Regions from separate parts of the Janthinobacterium sp. UMAB-60 genome, predicted to be linked through region 4. Evidence: predicted binding sites of a transcription regulator. Region 4 holds the regulator's gene; each other region holds the start of a gene.
The links. Region 4 encodes sigma-54, which starts transcription at its own class of promoters, with help from an activator protein. Its sites were predicted from a motif close to TGGCANGNAANCTGCTTT; they were not measured.

Region 1: K0F86_RS08365 (EDSAP-1 family PEP-CTERM protein) is a predicted target of sigma-54. The motif match lies at 2,598-2,615, and genes of this name have one in related genera.
Region 2: K0F86_RS26875 (beta-propeller fold lactonase family protein) is a predicted target of sigma-54. The motif match lies at 2,449-2,466, and genes of this name have one in related genera.
Region 3: K0F86_RS11420 (circularly permuted type 2 ATP-grasp protein) is a predicted target of sigma-54. The motif match lies at 1,734-1,751, and genes of this name have one in related genera.

What each region holds. Positions count from the first base shown of each region.
Region 1 covers NZ_LT607485.1:80,274-84,779, reverse strand. The annotation lists gene K0F86_RS08375 (type II secretion system F family protein) at 1-371, shown strand, start outside; gene K0F86_RS08370 (tetratricopeptide repeat protein) at 383-1,453, shown strand; gene K0F86_RS08365 (EDSAP-1 family PEP-CTERM protein) at 1,518-2,510, opposite strand; gene K0F86_RS08360 (hypothetical protein) at 2,722-3,096, opposite strand; gene K0F86_RS08355 (hypothetical protein) at 3,248-3,559, shown strand; gene K0F86_RS08350 (dodecin) at 3,578-3,784, opposite strand; gene K0F86_RS08345 (Panacea domain-containing protein) at 4,490-4,506, opposite strand, start outside.
Region 2 covers NZ_LT607510.1:9,866-14,371, reverse strand. The annotation lists gene K0F86_RS26885 (ABC transporter substrate-binding protein) at 1-133, shown strand, start outside; gene K0F86_RS26880 (TonB-dependent receptor) at 188-2,326, opposite strand; gene K0F86_RS26875 (beta-propeller fold lactonase family protein) at 2,531-3,487, shown strand; gene adh (aldehyde dehydrogenase) at 3,742-4,506, shown strand, end outside.
Region 3 covers NZ_LT607486.1:323,319-327,824, reverse strand. The annotation lists gene K0F86_RS11430 (hypothetical protein) at 1-441, shown strand, start outside; gene K0F86_RS11425 (sensor histidine kinase KdpD) at 510-1,667, shown strand; gene K0F86_RS11420 (circularly permuted type 2 ATP-grasp protein) at 1,787-3,241, shown strand; gene K0F86_RS11415 (alpha-E domain-containing protein) at 3,235-4,179, shown strand; gene K0F86_RS11410 (transglutaminase family protein) at 4,179-4,506, shown strand, end outside.
Region 4 covers NZ_LT607495.1:90,884-95,389, reverse strand. The annotation lists gene K0F86_RS21035 (3-hydroxyisobutyryl-CoA hydrolase) at 1-748, opposite strand, end outside; gene hpf (ribosome hibernation-promoting factor, HPF/YfiA family) at 885-1,244, opposite strand; gene K0F86_RS21025 (RNA polymerase factor sigma-54) at 1,314-2,792, opposite strand; gene lptB (LPS export ABC transporter ATP-binding protein) at 2,797-3,552, opposite strand; gene lptA (lipopolysaccharide transport periplasmic protein LptA) at 3,552-4,115, opposite strand; gene lptC (LPS export ABC transporter periplasmic protein LptC) at 4,141-4,506, opposite strand, start outside.

The DNA.
Region 1 (4,506 bases), on a different contig from region 4:
TCCACATCAAAAGCGTGGTGCTGGCGCAGGAATTGCAACTGGTGCTGATGGAAATGCGCGCCGGCTTTTCCAAGGAAAAGGCGCTGCGCAACCTGGCCCTGCGCAGCGGCGTGGAAGATGTCGACACCCTGGTCGCCATGCTGATTCAATCGGAACGTTTCGGCACCAGCATGGGCGATTCATTGCGCGTGCATTCGGAAAACCTGCGCGGCAAGCGCAGCCTGCTGGCCGAGGAGGCGGCGGCGAAGATCGCGTTAAAACTGCTGTTCCCGCTGATCTTTTGCGTCTTTCCCACCCTGATGCTGGTGCTCATGGGGCCGGCCGTGATCGAAGTCTATCGCGTGCTCGTGCCGGCCATGGCCAGCCGCTGAAAGGAGTCACCATGCGCTTGACGCTCTCCCGCCTGGCCGCCGCCTGTGCCTGCCTTGGACTGGCCGCCTGTACCACGCAACTGGCCCAGGCACCGGTGCCGGCGTGGCCTGACGCCGATGCCGCCTATGTCGCGGGGCGCCAGCATTTCGAGCGGGGCGACCTGCCCGCCGCGCAGGCGGCCTATGAACAGGCGCTGCGCCATGCGCCGCGCCACGTGAATGCGCGCAACGGCCTGGCCGTGCTGCATGCGCAGCGGGGCGAGCACGCCGCCGCCATCGCCCAGTGGCAGGCACTGACGCAGGAAACGGGTATGGCGCTGCCGCAGCAGGCCTATCTGTTCAGCAATCTGGGCCATGCCTATTATCTGAGCGGGCGCGACGCGCAAGCGTTGACTGCGCTGGAACAGGCGTGCCTGCTCGATCCGTTCAATGCGCTGGCCTGGCAGCATCTGGCGCAGGTGCTGGAGCGCCTGGGACAGCACGAGCGCGCCGCCCTCATGCGGCGCCAGGCGCTGAGCCTGCAGGAACATGACTTGCGGCGCGACCTGGCGGTCTTGCGCGGCGAGGCGGCGCCGAAGGTTGTGCCCGTGCCCGCGCCGCTGCCGGAGGCGCCCGCCATGGCGCGCGTGGAGATCACGCAGAGCGATGGCATGGCCCAGCTGCAGCGTGTGCCAGCGACGGCGACGGCGCGCAGCGTACCCGCCGCAGTGCCCGAGCGGCCCATGCCGGCGGCGGTCGCGCCGCGCCCGCGCCTGGAAATTGTGAATGGCAACGGCGTGCCGGGCATGGCCGCCGCGCTGGCGCGCAGCCTGGCCGTCGCTCCCGTGCAAGTGGTGCGCCTGGCCAATGAAACCAGCTTCCAGGTGGCGCGCACGCGCGTCGAATACCGGCCCGCGCAAGAGCAGGCGGCGCGTCAGCTAGCCCGCCAGCTTGGGACGCAGGTGCAGACCCAGGCCGCCGACTGCCCGGCCAGCGAGCTGCGCCTGGTACTGGGGCGCGACCTGAGCGATCCGGCCATGCTGCACCGCTATTATCTGCAGCAGTTGCAACTGGCGCGCCAGGCACTGGCGCGGCTCGGTTAAAACGCCGCTGTGGAGGCAAAAAAAACGGCGCCCATGAGGCGCCGCGTGTTTTGCATGCTGCTGATTACTTCGACTGGCGCCGGCGCGTGAACGCCAGGGCCGCCAGTCCCGTGCCCAACAGGAACAGCGTGCCTGGCTCAGGGACGACCAGGGGATCGATGACGACGATATCGGTGCGCGTGGACTTGGAGAAATTCAAGGTATAGCTGCCGGCGGGCATGGCGAAATTCGAGGTCAGGGAAAACATCGCAAAGCCATTCGTGAAGGCGCGCCCGGTGGCCGGGTCGTTGGTGCCGGCCGTCATGTTCAGGCTGAACGGGTCGAGGCTGCCGGCGCCATGGTTGCCGTTGATATCGCTGCCATTGTTCGGGTTGCCGTCGGGAGCGAACTGGAAGATCACGCCATCGACGTTCGCGTTCGACAGGCAGCCGGCGGGGCTGGCGGCATTGCACGAGATATTGAAGATATCCATGATCGACACGTTCGACTTGTCGCCCATGGTCGTCACGCTGGTGCGCAAGTCGCGCCGTCCCATGAAGCTGAAGGTGATGAAGCCGGCGCTCGACAGGGTCAGATTGATGGAACCGGTGAGCGTGTCGCCGGCCGTGGCCGTGGCGGCACCGACCGTGTTGCGCTGTGCTTCCGCAACAGCGCTCACGGTGGAGCCGGTGGCCGTGAGCATATTGCCGAAGGAGTGCGCATCGCCGCGCGCGAATTCCAGGGTGGAGCTGGGACTGGGTGCGTAGCGGTTTTGCGGCAAGCCGCTGCAGCCGCTCCCCGAACACACTTGCAGCACGTCGGCGTTGGCGGCCGGCCCCGTATTGACGGCGCGCGGATTGACGGCCGCGCCACCTTCGAAGAAGGCGCTGTCGCTGGCATTGCGGTTGGCGCCGGCCAGCGACAAGCTGCCGGCACTGGTGGTGATGCGGAAATTGTTCAACTCATTGACGGCCAGGCCGTACGCGCCGGCCTGCGCCTGGCCGCTGGCCAGCAGGCTTGCCGCCGCCAGTGCGCCTAGCCAGCCCAGGGTCTTGCTTCGTGTGTGATCGACGTTCATCGCAGCCTCTTATCGTAGTCAGTCTCGGAAAATCCGGGGGACAAAGAATCCAGAATGACTTGCCTGGATTCATCTCGTAGACAGGGATAAGCAGCTTGCGTGCCATATAAAAAAAGCTTATTTAATCAAATACTTGCCTAAAGCGGGCTGAGCTGGAAGAGGTCAACTGTAAGAAAGGCCGACGCCGCTTGGCGGGCGGCGTCGGCCAGCCTCAGGTACCACGGTGATAGCCCAGGTGGCCACCCGAATTGCTTGCGCAACCGCAACCGATGCGCGCCACTTCCTCGCCTTCCGTCAATTTCCAGTTGGTAATGGTCGTGTGCTGCCAATCGATGTCGCTTTTCTTGACAGGTTTGACCGTCAAGGTGCGTTGCGCCACATCCGTGTATTCCATCAGCTCTTCGTCGTCGGCGATGTCGAAATGGCGGTGGATCAGGGAAATGCCGAAGCGGTCGAGTGCGCCATAGCGCTGCAGCACGTCGCGCAATTCACGAAAGCAGGCCAGATCCGCGGGCAGCAGCGGGTCGACGGCGGAAATATCGGCAACGGGTTGCCATTGCATGGCATGGATGTTCAGGCTGTGCATGATAGGCTCCTGTGCCCCGTGATGAGTGGCCCAGGCTGCCGGAGGGGCGCCGGCACGCCTGGCGAAATACCCATCGTGGCCGCAAAGCCGGTGCGGCGCTTGCGCCAGATCAAAGGTGCGGCACATCGCGCCACGCCCGGTAAAATAGGCCATGGCAAACAAAACTCCCACTTTCCCCGGCGCACGCACGGGCCGCGGCCAGGTCCTGGCCGTGCTGCTGTCGAACCGCGACCAGTCCGGCGCCGAACCGCTGCAAGGCCGCGTCTCCCTGGCCGCCATCGTGAAAGCGCTGAAACGCAAGTACCACTGGCCCATCGAGACGCACAGTTTCCCCGCGAATACGCAGGATGGCCGCGCCAGTTGGGCAACGGTATATAGCTTGCCGGAAAAGGTGATCGAGGCCGCGCTGGAGGCCGGCGGCCGTGAGTGGCTGGAGAGCCGGGCAGTGGCCGGGCGGCGGTGATGAACGCGCCGCTTTGCGTTATTCCAGTCGGAAGCCGACCTTCAGCGTGACCTGGAAGTGCGCCACCTTGCCATCGACGATATGGCCGCGCGATTCCGTCACTTCATACCAGTCCATATGCTTGACCGTCAGCGCCGCCTTGGCAATGGCATCGCGTATCGCCTGATCGCTGCTCTCGGTCGATGTGCCGACCAGCTCGATCAGCTTGTAAGTGTGTGCGGACATGATGTTTCCCCAGTAGGCAAGCCAGACATCGGGAGCCTGCTTTGCGCAGGCATGTGCTCATCTTGCGCCTAAACGTGCTGATAGTCATTGCGCGGTGCAGCAATGCGATTGCGAATCTGGCGAAGGCTGCCATCATGCTGGCAACATTGCTGTCGGTTAAAACCGGGACTTCAGTTGGTCTTGTCGGCGTGTGGGTGGAGATAGTCCGCGTTGCGTCCCACGCTATGCGCTCACTTCGGGTCGCGATGAGCGTCAATGGCGCCAGGAGCATCCTGCAGGCGCCTGGGAAGAAAAAAGGTTAGCTACACAACTAAATTGGTAGTCGTTTGAAGGCACCCTTCGTGAACTTCGATGCATTCAGCCCGGCTTTGATCTCTGAAAAAGGCGGGTCTCCGCAAGGACGGTGCACACGAAACACCCCGCTCTCCACCAATTGCGACAATGTTGCCGCAGGCTCCAGTCGAGTATGCTTGTAGGCGATGTGACTGCGATGCTCTACGAAAGGATGGCTTCCGACCTGAAGCTCACAAGTTGCATCGAACGGGACGTTCGGATAGGTCGAACAAACGCATACCAGCGCACACATGTTGTCAGGATAGCCATTGATGAGCGCCGGGTCATTTAGTACTATAAATAAATGAAACATACCACCAGGACCAGATGGTATGAGGAGTGTTTCCTTGGCTCGCGGTAACCAACCGGACATCATGCCGCCGATATAA
Region 2 (4,506 bases), on a different contig from region 4:
CGTGGGCCTGGCCGTCAGCCGCCAGCAGCTCGACGTGGGCAAGTTGCTGCAGGCAGCCATGAATGAGATGGCGGCCAGCGGCGAATTGAAAGCCATTTTTGAAAAGTATGGCGTGAAGGAAGCGCGGCCGTAACAGGCCATGCTGGATGGCGAAGCCCGCGCATTGGAAGATGCGCGGGCTTTTTCTTTAGAAGCTGTATTGCGCGCTCACGCCCAACAACCAATTGCGGCCTGGCGCCGCTTCATAGTAGCGCTTGTTGCTGTCGCCGACGATGACGGAGCCCACGTAGGTCTTGTCGAAAAGATTGTTCAGGCGGGCAAACTCCTTGAAGCGCCAATTCCCTACGTTTTGTTTGGCGTTGAAGCGCGCATTGAACACCGTGTAGCCGGGCGCCGGCTTTTCGCTGTTGCTGTCCTCCGCATACACCTGATTGCTGGCCACGCTTTCCAGCGCCGCGCCGAAACGGTCCAGCGTATCTTTCCAGGCCAGTTCCGCGAACAGGTTGGCGCTGGGCACGCCCGGCAAACGGCTGCCTTCGCGCACGCTGCCAAACGCCTGGTCATACACGGCGTGCAGGCTGGTCAGCGCCACTTTCGTCGTGAAACCATACGGCAGGTTGGAGTCCAGCGACACTTCCATACCCTGGCGCAAGGTTTTACCTGCATTGCGGTAGCTGGTGCGCCCGCCGCTCGATTGATCGACTACCAGTTCGTCGCTGGTCTTGATCTGGAACAAGGCGGCGTTCACATGCGTGTTGTTGCCGATCCTGGCCTTGACGCCCGCTTCCAGGTTGGTGCTGGTGGCCGGTTTCAGCTGGTAATTGAAGCCGCCGCCCGTGCCCGAGTAAAACAGTTCGTTCAGGGTGGGTGCCTCGAAGCCGCGCGCGGCGCTGGCGTACACGTTGACGTTCGGCGTCAGTTTATACAGCAGGCCCAGTACCGGCGTCGTGTGGCTGAATTCCAGGCTGCCGCTGTCGTCGCCATTACCGAGGAAATGGTCGTCGACCGCCACTTTCATCTTGCTGTAGCGCACACCGGCGCTGAGCAGCCATGGGCCGCTTTGCCATTCCGCCTGGAGATACGGATCGAGGCTGGAGACGACATCCTGCTCGTCGCGGCGCAGCTTGCCCTTTACGCCGAAGCTATTGCCGATGAAGTTTTCATAGCCGGTGCGGTCATCGCTGGAGCGGCCGTAATCGATGCCGATGGTGGTGCTCAGTTTGCCGCCAGCCAGCTGGTTCACGTGCAGCCAGTTGGTGTCGATGCCGTAGAACTGACGCTGGAAGTCGACCACGCCGCCCGAATGGCTGGCCGGCGCCTGGAAACCCTTGGTAAAGGCCTGGTACTGGATCACGTCGCGGTTGCCGCCATACACCATCACATGCAGGCGGTCATCGCCGAATGATTGCTCGTAGGTGGCGCCGATTTGCTGGTGGTCGATGCTTTTGCGCGTGTTGTAGCGTTCGGCCAGGGTGCGTTTCGGGTTTTGCGTGTCGCTCGCATCGATTTCGCCGGCGCGCGGGTCGCGGGCAAACGTGGCCCAGGTGGCGCCCAGCGGATCTTGCGTGTTGCCCTGGTGCAGGCTGTTGGCGACGATGGTCAGCTTGCTGTCCGCATTGGGCTTGACGGAGATCTTGCCGAACGCCTGTTCGCGCGTGGCGGCGCTGTGGTCGCGGAAGCCATCCGTGCGGAAGCGCGAACCATCGAGCACGTAGCCGATGCCGCCTGCCTGGCCCTGCGCCGTCAGGTCCACTTTGCTGGTGCCGTAGCTGCCGCCCGTCACATTCAATTCGACGGATGGGGGATTTTGCCCATCCCTGGAAAACAGCTGGATCACGCCGCCCGAATGGTTGCCATAGATGGCCGAGAACGGTCCGCGCAGCACTTCGATGCGCTCGGCCGTATCGAGGTTGAAGGTGGCGGCCTGGCCTTGGCCATCGGGCATGCTGGCAGGAATGCCATCGCTGATCAGTTTGACGCCGCGCACGCCGAAGGCCGAGCGGGCGCCGAAGCCGCGCGACGAGATCTGCAAGTCTTGCGCGTAGTTCTGGCGGTTTTGCACGACCAGGCCCGGCACGGCGGCCAGCGCTTCCGACGCGTTGACGCGGATCTGCCCATCCTGGATGCGGGCGCTGTCGACCACGTCGATCGAGGCCGGCACTTCCTGGCTGGGATGGGCGATGCGGCTGCCGCTGACGACCACCGTATCCATGAGTTGCCCAGTGGCCAGGTCAGCTGCCTCGGCGGCGAAAACTTGGGGGGCGAGGGTGGCGCTGCCGGCGACAAACAGGCTGGCGATGGTGTTCAAGCGGAAACGATGCTGCATGCGGGTTCTCCAATGTGAATAAAAGCCTGCTTGGTCGCGTGCGCGGCGCAGGTCTGCATAGTTGTATCAAGCAATATGCCTGCCATGTCTCCATTGGTGGGCGGAAATTATACGCGTGTCCGTGGCACGGCGTTTGCATGCAGCAATGATCAGAGGCGCCGCTACCGCGCGCTTTTCCTGTGTTTTGCCATTAAAAAGGTGATTATGCCCAACTTATTCTCGCGCTTGCGCCAGGTGTGCTGGCTGCTGCCGGCGCTCGCCAGCACCGCCCTCCAGGCCGCTCCTTTTGCCTATGTCCCTAATGAAAAATCGGGCACCTTGAGCGTGATCGACACGGCGACCGACCAGGTGGTGCGCCAGATCGCGGCAGGCAAGCGTCCGCGCGGCATCGCCGCCGACCCGACAGGACGGCAATTGTTTGTCACGGACGCCGCCAGCAGCGCCTTGTTGCTGATCGATAACGCGACCGGCACGCCCGTGCGCACGGTGGCGCTGGGCAAGTCGCCCGAAGGCGTCAGCGCCTCACAGGACGGTCGCTACGTGGCCGTGGCCGTCGAGGAAAACAATAGCGTGACCTTGCTCGATGGCCAGACGGGCGTCTTGCTCGCCGATATCAAGGTGCAAGGGCGCAACCCGGAACATGCCGTGTTCAGCCCGGATGGGCGCTGGCTGCTGGTCAGTGCGGAAGAGGCCGAGCAAGTCGATGTCATTGATGTGGCGCAACGCCGCCAGGTGGCGTCCATCGCCGTGGGACTGCGTCCGCGCGGCATCGGTTTCAGTCCGGACTCGGGCCGCGCCTATGTGGCGTGCGAACTGGTCAACGCCGTCTACGTGATCGACATGGCCGCGCGCAAGGCCGTCGCCACCGTTCCTGCAGGCAAGAATGCCAACGGCATCGTGGTCCACCCCGGCGGCAAGCAGGTGTATGTCTCGAATGGCGCGGATGGCACGGTGATGGTGATCGATACGGCCAGCAACGAGGTCACGGCCACCATTGCCGTCGGCAAGCGCCCGTGGAACATGGCCATCACGCCCGATGGCAGCAAGCTGTACGTGGCCAATGGCCGCTCGAACAGCGTTTCCGTCATCGATACGGCCAGCGCGCGCAAGGTGGCCGATATTGCCGTGGGCGAATTGCCATGGGGCGTGGTGATCCGTTAGGCAAGCTGGAACAAGTGTTCCAGTCTGGTACACCTGTTCCATTGTGCAGCGGCGATGGCGCGCTACGGCAGCAATTGAACCCGCCGATATCGCGACCAGGCCCTTGCAACAGAGGTAAAACCCGCTAAGTTGGGTAGGGGGACAGCGAGCTGGCACGGCATTTGCGGAAGACTCCGTGTACTCACCCCATCTGTACCAGGACGTTTGATTTTAATTAAAGCAATTCCATTCTAATTAACCCGATAGAGGACGACATGAATCTCGCAGACATCAGCAAACTGGGCGTAGCCAATCCCTTCAAACAACGCTATGACAATTACATCGGCGGTCAGTTCGTTGCCCCAGTAAAAGGTGAATACTTTCCTAACATCACGCCGATCACGGGCTTGCCGTTTTGCGAAATCGCCCGTTCCACGGCGGAAGATGTCGAGCTGGCGCTGGATGCCGCGCATGCCGCCAAGGATGCCTGGGGCAAGACTTCACCTGCCGAGCGCGCCAATATCCTGAACCGCATCGCCGACCGCATCGAACAGAACCTGAGCCTGATCGCCACGGCGGAAACCATCGATAACGGCAAGCCGATCCGTGAAACGATGAATGCCGACATTCCGCTGGCCATCGACCATTTCCGTTACTTCGCCGGCTGCATCCGCGCGCAGGAAGGTTCCGTCGCGCAAATCGACGCGGAAACCTATGCCTATCACTATCACGAGCCGCTGGGCGTCGTGGGCCAGATCATCCCGTGGAATTTCCCGATTCTGATGGCCGTGTGGAAACTGGCGCCAGCTCTGGCCGCCGGCAATTGCGTCGTCCTGAAACCGGCCGAGCAAACCCCCGCGTCCATCATGGTGTTGATCGAGCTGATCGGCGACTTGCTGCCGCCGGGCGTGTTGAACATCATCAACGGTTTCGGCCTGGAAGCGGGCAAGCCGCTGGCGTCGAGCAAGCGCATCGCCAAGATCGCCTTTACGGGCGAAACGGGCACGGGCCGCCTGATCATGGGTTACGCGGCGCAAAAC
Region 3 (4,506 bases), on a different contig from region 4:
TTCAGCTTGCGCAATCCGGCGCTCGGTGGCGGGCCGAAAGGCCATGTCTACGTGAACCGACTCGGCGATTCCTTGGCCGTGCGCGACTTTGGCACGCCCGGCTACGCCAGCAAGCTGGAAAAGGACAAGCCGTCGCTGACGGGCCTGTTCCTGCACGTGGAACTGGTGCAGCCGCGCCATTCCGTGCCCGGCGGCGGCAAGGGCAACGATGGGCTGGCGCCCGATCCCGGCTTTACGCCCGCGCAGTACGACAGGCTGGCCCTGCTGTATATCGCCGCCAGCGTGCGCAAGGGCACGTGGCTGATCCCCGCCTTCCACGCCGTGCTCGATACGGGCTTTGCGAACGGTCATGACGACCCACAGAACTTTTCGCTGGCCGAATGGTCAGCCTCGCTTTCCCGCCTGTATGCGGCCTTGCGGCAGGCCGACACTGGTCAATAAGGCATTTTCCTGACGGCGGATTAGGCGCATACTATGATGAGCATAGCCATTGCTGTCAGGGAGTTCAGGTGAATATTGCCACGGATCATCATGCGGGTCGCCAGGCCAGCGCGCGCCATCCACTGGCGCGCGCGCAGCGCCTCTTTGCCATGCGCGACGCCGTCCTCAACGCGTGGGAACTGCGCGTGCGCGCCAGCGTGCGCGGCGCCGACCAGTTGCTCACGCCCATACTCATCAATACCTTGCCCGCCTTTTTCGACAACCTGGCCGAAGCCCTCACGCCGGGCCACCCGCGCGAGAACGCGGCCAGCAACAGCAACGTGCCCGCCGTGCATGGCAATGAACGGGCGCGCATGACCAATTACGGGCCGGAACAGGTGATCCAGGAATACCAGATCTTCCGCGACTGCTTCGCCGCCGTCGCGCATGCGTCCGGCATCACCCTGCGCCGCAAGGATTGGCAGGTGATCAATGCATCGATCGACGTGGGCATCCGCGAATCGATACGCGAATTTACCAGCATGCACGAAGGCTTCCGGCGCCGCATCGCGGCCGGCCTGTCGCACGACATGCGCAACCCGCTGGCCGTGATCAGCACCAGCGCCCAGTTGCTGCTGCGGCCAGCGGACCCGGAACGGGTGGTCTTGCTGGCGCACAAGATTGCCGAGCACAGCAAACGGCTCGACAGCATGATCGAAGAATTGCTCGATAGCCTCAGCTATCACCGGGGCCAGCAGCTGCCGCTGGCGCTGAGCCAGTTCGACGTGCTGCCCCTGGTGCACGCCGTGGCCGGCCAGGTCAACCTGCAGCGGCCCGGCAAATGCCAGGTCAGCGGGCAATCCGTCACCGGCTGGTGGTGCGAGAACTCGCTGCGGCGCGCGCTGGAAAACCTGCTCAGCAATGCCCTCAAGTACGGCGACGACGCGCCCGTCAATGTGCACGTGGAAGCCGTGCACGAACGCCTGATCCTCACCGTCCACAACGGCGGCCACGCCATCGCGCCGGCCCAGGCGGAACGCATCTTCGACTACCTGCGCCGCGAGAACGACAATGCAGCACCGGGCTGGGGCATCGGCCTGCCCTTCGTGCAAAACGTGGCCGAAAGCCACGGCGGCAGCATCGCCGTCGACAGCGCGCCGGAAACGGGCACCAGCTTCATCTTCGACGTGCCCGTCGATTGCCGCCCCTTCGTCCCGCCCGCCGGCGCCCCCAACAGTGATACCTGACGCACCAAAGCGGTGCGAAGGTGCCACAAAAGTGGTCATCTTTACACCTGTTCGCGCCCGCCCTGTTGGCACGTTTCCTGCTGAGCTATACACAAACACGGCTCAAGGGAAATCACAACATGGCAAATTTTTTCAATGAAATGACTGCGGATGAGGTGGGGACGGACAGCAAGGTACGTGAACACTATCGTGAATTCGACAACTGGCTGGCACAGCAATCGCCCGAGACCATCGCCCGCAAGCGGGCCGAAGCCGACCTGACCTTCCGCCGCGTGGGCATCACGTTCGCCGTGTATGGCGACGATGCCGGCACGGAACGCCTGATTCCGTTCGACACCATCCCCCGCATCATCCCCGCCGCCGAATGGGCGCAGATGCAGACGGGCCTGGTGCAACGCGTGCGAGCCTTGAACATGTTCATTCATGATATTTATCATGAGCAAAACATCATCAAGGCGGGCATCATTCCCGCCGAGCAAATCTACAAGAATGCCCAGTACCGCCCGGAAATGCAGGGCATCGCCGTCGCCTCCGACATTTATGCGCACATCGCCGGCGTCGACATCGTGCGCGCCGGCCAGGGCGAATTTTATGTACTGGAAGACAATCTGCGGGTCCCGTCCGGCGTGTCCTACATGCTGGAAGACCGCAAGATGATGATGCGGCTGTTCCCGGAATTGTTCGCCCGCAACCGCATCGCCCCCGTCGACCATTACCCGGACATGCTGCTCGACAACCTGCGCTCCGTCGCACCGATGGGCGTCGATGACCCCACGGTCGTCGTCATGACGCCGGGCATGTACAACTCCGCCTATTTCGAGCACGCGTTCCTGGCCCAGCAAATGGGCGTGGAACTGGTCGAGGGCAAGGATCTGTTTGTCAACGACAACTCTGTTTACATGCGCACCACGCGCGGGCCGAAGAGAGTCGACGTGATTTATCGCAGGGTCGACGACGATTTCCTCGACCCGCTGGCCTTCCGCTCCGATTCCTCGCTGGGCGTGCCGGGCCTGCTGTCCGTGTACCGCGCCGGCAGGGTGACCCTGGCGAACGCCATCGGCACGGGCGTGGCCGACGACAAGTCGATCTACCCTTTCGTGCCCGACATGATCAAATTCTACCTGTCGCAGGAGCCGATATTGAACAACGTGCCAACCTACCAGTGCCGCAAGAGCGCCGACCTGTCCTACGTGCTGGCGAACCTGGCGAAACTCGTCGTCAAGGAAGTGCATGGCGCGGGCGGCTACGGCATGCTGGTGGGGCTGGCGTCGAGCGCCGCGCAGATCGAGGATTTCCGCCAGCGCCTGCTGGCCAATCCGGGCGGCTACATCGCCCAGCCGACACTCGCCCTGTCCGCCTGTCCCACGTATGTGGATGCCGGCATCGCGCCGCGCCACATCGATTTGCGTCCGTTCGTGCTGTCTGGCAAGACGATTTCCATGGTACCGGGTGGCCTGACCCGCGTGGCGCTGGGCGAAGGCTCGCTGGTGGTCAACTCCTCGCAAGGGGGCGGCACCAAGGATACCTGGGTACTGGAAGAGACATCCGCTTTTGCAGGAGAAAAAACATGCTGAGCCGCACTGCCGATCATTTATTCTGGATGGCCCGCTACACGGAGCGGGCGGAAAACACGGCGCGCATGCTCGACGTCAACATGCAAACGTCCATGCTGCCGCAGTCCGAGCACGATGCGGAACAGGGCTGGCGCGCCACCCTGGGTATTTCCGAGCTGCAAAGCGCGTACGACCACAAATATGGCCGCTTCCACACGCGCGACGTGCTCGACTTCATGGTGCGCGACCCGAACAACCCGTCCTCGATCCTCGCCTGCCTGACGGGCGCGCGTGAAAACGCCCGCGCCGTGCGGGGGACGTTGACGACGGAAGTGTGGGAAATCCAGAACGCCACCTGGCTCGACATGCAGAAACGTTTGAAAAGTAATCTGCTGGAAACGGACCCCAGCGCCTTCTTCGAATGGGTCAAGTACCGCTCGCACCTGTCGCGCGGCGTGACTTTGGGCACCATGCTCAAGGACGAAGCGATCCACTTCATCCGCCTCGGCACTTTTCTTGAACGAGCCGACAACACGGCGCGCATCCTCGACGTGAAGTTCCACGGCGCGCGCGACACGTCGAAAGACATCACCCAGCGCGACTTTTACTACTGGGCGGCCCTGCTGCGCTCGGTGTCCGGCTTCGAAATCTACCGCAAGGTGTACCGCGACGTGATTACCCCGGAACGGGTGGCGCAATTGCTGATGCTGCGCGGCGACATGCCGCGTTCCCTGCTGGCCTGCATGGATGACGTGGTGGAAAATTTGAAACATATCCGCAACGATGTGTCGGCCGATACGGAGCGTTTTGCCGGGAAATTGCATGCGGAGCTGAAATTCGGCCATATCGACGACATCATGAAGGCCGGTTTGCACCATACCCTGACGGAGTTTCTGGAAAACATCTATGAGCTGGGCAACCGCGTCAGCCGCGACTTCCTCGTTCCCCTGGCGGCCTGATGCAGCTCACCATCCGCCACGAAACCCATTACGCCTATAGCGCGCCGCTGGCCTACACGATACAGCAGCTGCACCTGACGCCGCGTATCGAGCCGCAGCAGCGGGCACTCTCCTGGCAAATCACCACGCCGGGGCGCTGCCATGCCTACACGGATGCCTACGGCAATCTGTCGCACATGCTGACGATCAATGGCAGCCATCAGTCGCTGAGCCTGGTGGCGCACGGCGTGGTGGACACCATCTATCCGCACAAGGGACGGCTGAACCTGATCGATACCCTGTCGCCACTGTTGTTTACCATGCCGACGGCCCTGACGCAGGCGAACC
Region 4 (4,506 bases):
TGGCGGCCACGGAAGGGGCGCCGAAATGGCGGTCCAGCGCCGCGCGCGCCGCGGCCAAAGGAGAAGCCCCCGCCTCGGCCTGGAACGGTGCAGCCAGCGCCTTGATGGCCACCGGCAAGGCCTCGCCCGGCGTCGAGTCGAACAGGGCCAGCAGCGCCCCCATCTGCGCCTCGGGCAGATAGATATCGGCCAGCCCCGTGTACAGGGCGTCGGCCGCGTTGATCGTCAAGCCCGTCAAGCCCAGGTACAGGCCCAACTGGCCGGCCAGGCGGGACAGAAAATAACTGCCGCCCACGTCGGGGAACAGGCCGATATTGACTTCCGGCATGGCCATGCGCGTGCGGCCCGTGACGATGCGCAGGCGGTTGCCTGGCCCCGCTTGCGCCACGCCCATGCCGCCGCCCATCACCACGCCATCCATCACGGCGATATACGGTTTCGGATAGAAGTGAATCACATGATTTAACGCGTATTCTTCCGTAAAGAAGTCTTCCAGCAACGCGCTGCCGCCTTGCGGCGTAGCCAGGCCCGCATCGTAAAAGAAACGGATATCGCCACCGGCGCACAGCGCTTTCTCGCTGCTGGAACGGATCACGACGGCGTCCACCTGCGGATCGTCGCGCCAGGCCAGCAAGACGGCACTCAGGGCACGCACCATCTCCAGCGACAGGGAATTGAAGGCTTTCGGACGGTCGAGCACGATGTGTCCGGTGCGGTGGCGGATGGAGGTCTGGACGAAGTTGCTCATGGCAGGCAGGAAAGAAGTGAAAGTGCAAACATTCTAGCGCCTGTGCGGGGAAGATTGCGTTCAACAGGTCCAGGCGCAAAAAAGGGCGCAATGTGCGCCCTTAGTTGATCACAACCGGTTGAAAGTCGCGGGCCAGTTAGGCGGCGGCGAATTCTTCTTCCGAGTTGTCTGGCAGATGCTTGATCGCCTCTTTACCGTGCCCTTGCACTTTGGTTTTGTACTTCATCACTTGCCTGTCCAGCTTGTCGATCAGGGTATCGATTGCGGCATACAGGTCATGCGCCAGGCTTTCCACATAGACGGTTTTGCCACTCAGACGCAGGTTGACTTCGGCCTTTTGACGTTTTTCTTTCTCTTTGAGGTTATCCACGGTCAGAATCACGGCGATATCGATAACTTGATCGAAATGACGTTTCACGCGCTCCAGCTTCGTTTGTACGTATTCACGGATGGCTGGTGTCACTTCGAGATGATGTCCGCTGATGGTGAGATTCATACACACTCCTAAAGATGATCGGGTTCGTGCGGTCCATCCTATCCGGCCCGCAGAGGAACCGAAAAAAACTTACAAACACTTACGCAGGCTCACTGGCGGAATTTTCAACGCTTCCCGGTATTTGGCAACAGTACGTCGCGCAATCACCATGCCTTGTTCCCCCAGCATGTCCGCAATCTTACTGTCGGATAAAGGATTTTTAGGGTCTTCTGCTCCTGTCAGTTGCACGATCAATGCCCGTATCGCCGTCGATGACGCTTCGCCCCCCGCTTCGGTGGCGACGTGGCTACCAAAGAAATATTTCAACTCGAACATGCCGTGCGGGGTCAGCATGTACTTTTGAGTTGTTACCCGCGAGATAGTACTCTCGTGTAAACCCAGTGTATCAGCTATTTCACGGAGCACAAGGGGGCGCATGGCAACGGCCCCATGCGAGAAAAAGTTCTTTTGTCTTTCTACTATCGCCTGCGCCACGCGCAGGATCGTGTCGAAGCGCTGGCGCATATTCTTGATCAGCCACTTGGCTTCCTGCAACTGCGCGCCCATGGCGCCCTCGCCCTTGCCCTGCTTGAGCAGGTTGGCGTACATGGCGTTGACGCGCAGGCGCGGCATGACGTCATTGTTCAGGGTGACTTGCCAGCCATTGCGCGCGCGCTTGACGACGACGTCGGGCACCACGTAATCGGACACGTCCGAGGCAAACACGGCGCCCGGATGCGGATTGCACTGGCGAATCACCGTCTGCGCTTCGCGCAAGTCTTCCTCGTCGCAATCGAGAGCTTTTTTCAGCTTGTTGAAATCGCGCTGGGCAAACCAGGCCAGGTGCTTTTCCACGATGACGAGGGCCATGCGCCGCGTCACCATGGCGACGTGCGGCAAGCGCTTGATTTGCAGCGCCAGGCATTCGGATGCATTGCGCGCGCCCACGCCCGGCGGATCGAAACTTTGCAGCAGGGACAAGGCCGTGCGCATCTCGTCGGCGTCGATTTCCAGCTCTTCCGGCAGGCGCGCCAGGATGTCGTCGAGCGACTCTTCCAGGTAGCCATTGTCGTCGAGCGCGTCGATGATCAGCTCGACCAGCGCGCGGTCGCGCAATTCGAGCACCGTCACGCGCATCTGCTCCATCAGGTGTTCGCGCAGGGTGCAGTGATGGGCCTCCAGTTGCGGACGCGAATCTTCGTCGTCGGGCGCCTTGCCCCGGCTCGCCTCGCTCCAGTCGCTGTCGCCGCCGTCCGCGGCGGCCGGGCTGTCACCCGCCTCGCCGTCAAAGGTTTCCGCTTCGGCTGGCGCCGCGGGCGCCTCCTGGCCTGGCGGCTGGGGCGGCGCTTCGGCCGGCGCGGCCGTGGAACTCAGGGCCCCGTCGGACAGCAGGCGCAGCGAACGGTCGAGCGGATCGTCGAGGCGCTCGAGCAAGGGATTGTCCGTCAGCAGTTGCTCGAGTTCCTGGTGCAATTCCAGGGTAGACAATTGCAGCAGGCGTATCGATTGCTGCAACTGCGGCGTCAGTGCCAGGTGCTGCGAGGTGCGCAGCTGCAATGATTGTTTCATTGGCTCACATGCGGAAGTGTTCGCCCAGATAGACCCGGCGTACCGACTCGTTCGCGATGATGTCGTCGGGGCGTCCCGACGCCAGCACCGAGCCCTGGTTGATGATGTAGGCACGGTCGCAGATACCCAGCGTCTCGCGCACATTATGATCGGTGATCAGCACGCCGATATTGCGCTCCTTCAAGAAGCGCACGATGCGCTGGATCTCGATCACGGCGATGGGGTCGACACCGGCGAACGGCTCGTCGAGCAGCACGAAACGCGGGTCGGTGGCCAGCGCGCGGGCGATTTCCACACGGCGGCGCTCGCCGCCCGACAAGGACAGCGCCTGGTTCTCGCGCAACTTTTCAATTTGCAAGTCGGCCAGCAATTTATCCAGGCGCTCTTCGATCTCGGCCTTCTTCAGGGGACGGCCTTCGACGGTCTGGATTTCCAGCACGGCGCGGATATTGTCTTCCACCGTCAGCTTGCGGAAGACGGACGCTTCCTGCGGCAGATACGACAGGCCCATCTGCGCGCGGCGGTGGATCGGCAGGCGGGAAATGTCCACGCCGCTGATATCGATGCTGCCGCCGTCCGACGGCACCAGGCCGACGATCATGTAGAACGAGGTGGTCTTGCCGGCGCCGTTCGGGCCCAGCAAGCCCACCACTTCGCCGCATTCGACTTGCAGCGAGACATCATGCACGACTTGCCGCTTGCCATAGGTTTTTTGCAGCCCGCGAACGATCAGGGTGCTGCCGCAACGTGTATTGTCCATTAGTTCTTTCCTGGCGCGGGCGTGGCCGGCGTCTTGGGCTTCGGCTGGATCACCATGCGCACGCTGCCGCCATCCGGCGTGCTGGTGCCGCTGTCGGAATTTTCCATTTTGAATACTTCCTTGCGGCTGTCATACGAGATGAAGGCGCCGTTGGCCACGTCGGTCACTTTCGTGCCTTCCAGGCGCGTCAGCTTGGCCTTGGAAAACAGTTTCACCACTTCCGTCTTGTTGTCGTATTCCACGCGCTCCGCCTCGCCTTCGACCCACAGGTCGCCCGCGCCATCGCGCTTCTGGCGGAAGGTGGCCAGCTTGCCGGGATCGGCCCAGAACGTGATGAACTGGTAGCCTTGCGGGTCTTCCGTGATCAGGGCCCGGCCCGCCTTCATGGTCAGCGTCCCTTTCACCAGCACGACATCGCCCGTCAGCGTGCGCACCTGCTTGACGTCATCGACGTGGCCGCTACGTGCCGTGATGACGGCTTCCTTCTCGGAATCGGCCTTTTCGGCATGCGCCACGCCCATCACGGCCAGAGAAAATACGGTCAACAGCAAGATATTCTTCATAGTATGGTTTCCTTGTTTCATTCTGTCATTTTGCCGCCGCGGCCGGGCGCGGTTTCGGCGGGAGGACCATGCGCAGCGCATTCTGCACTTCCACCACGCCGGTGGCGTTATTGGCCTTCATGCCGATGCCATTGATGCGCGAGGCGCCCGTCAGGATATCGACAGGCACGTCCGTTTCCATTCTTTCCTCATCCGGGAATACCGTCAGCGCTTCCGTCCTGACTGTCAGGTTCTGCGCCTTCGGACTGGCCACGCGGTCGATCACGACTTTGCGGTACAGTTGCAGCCGGGTATTGTCCTGGTCGATATGCGCCAGTTCCGCATTCATGTTCATCGGCGGCATGCCTGGCGTGAGCTTGCGCACGAAAGGCTGGTCGATATCGGATGAATC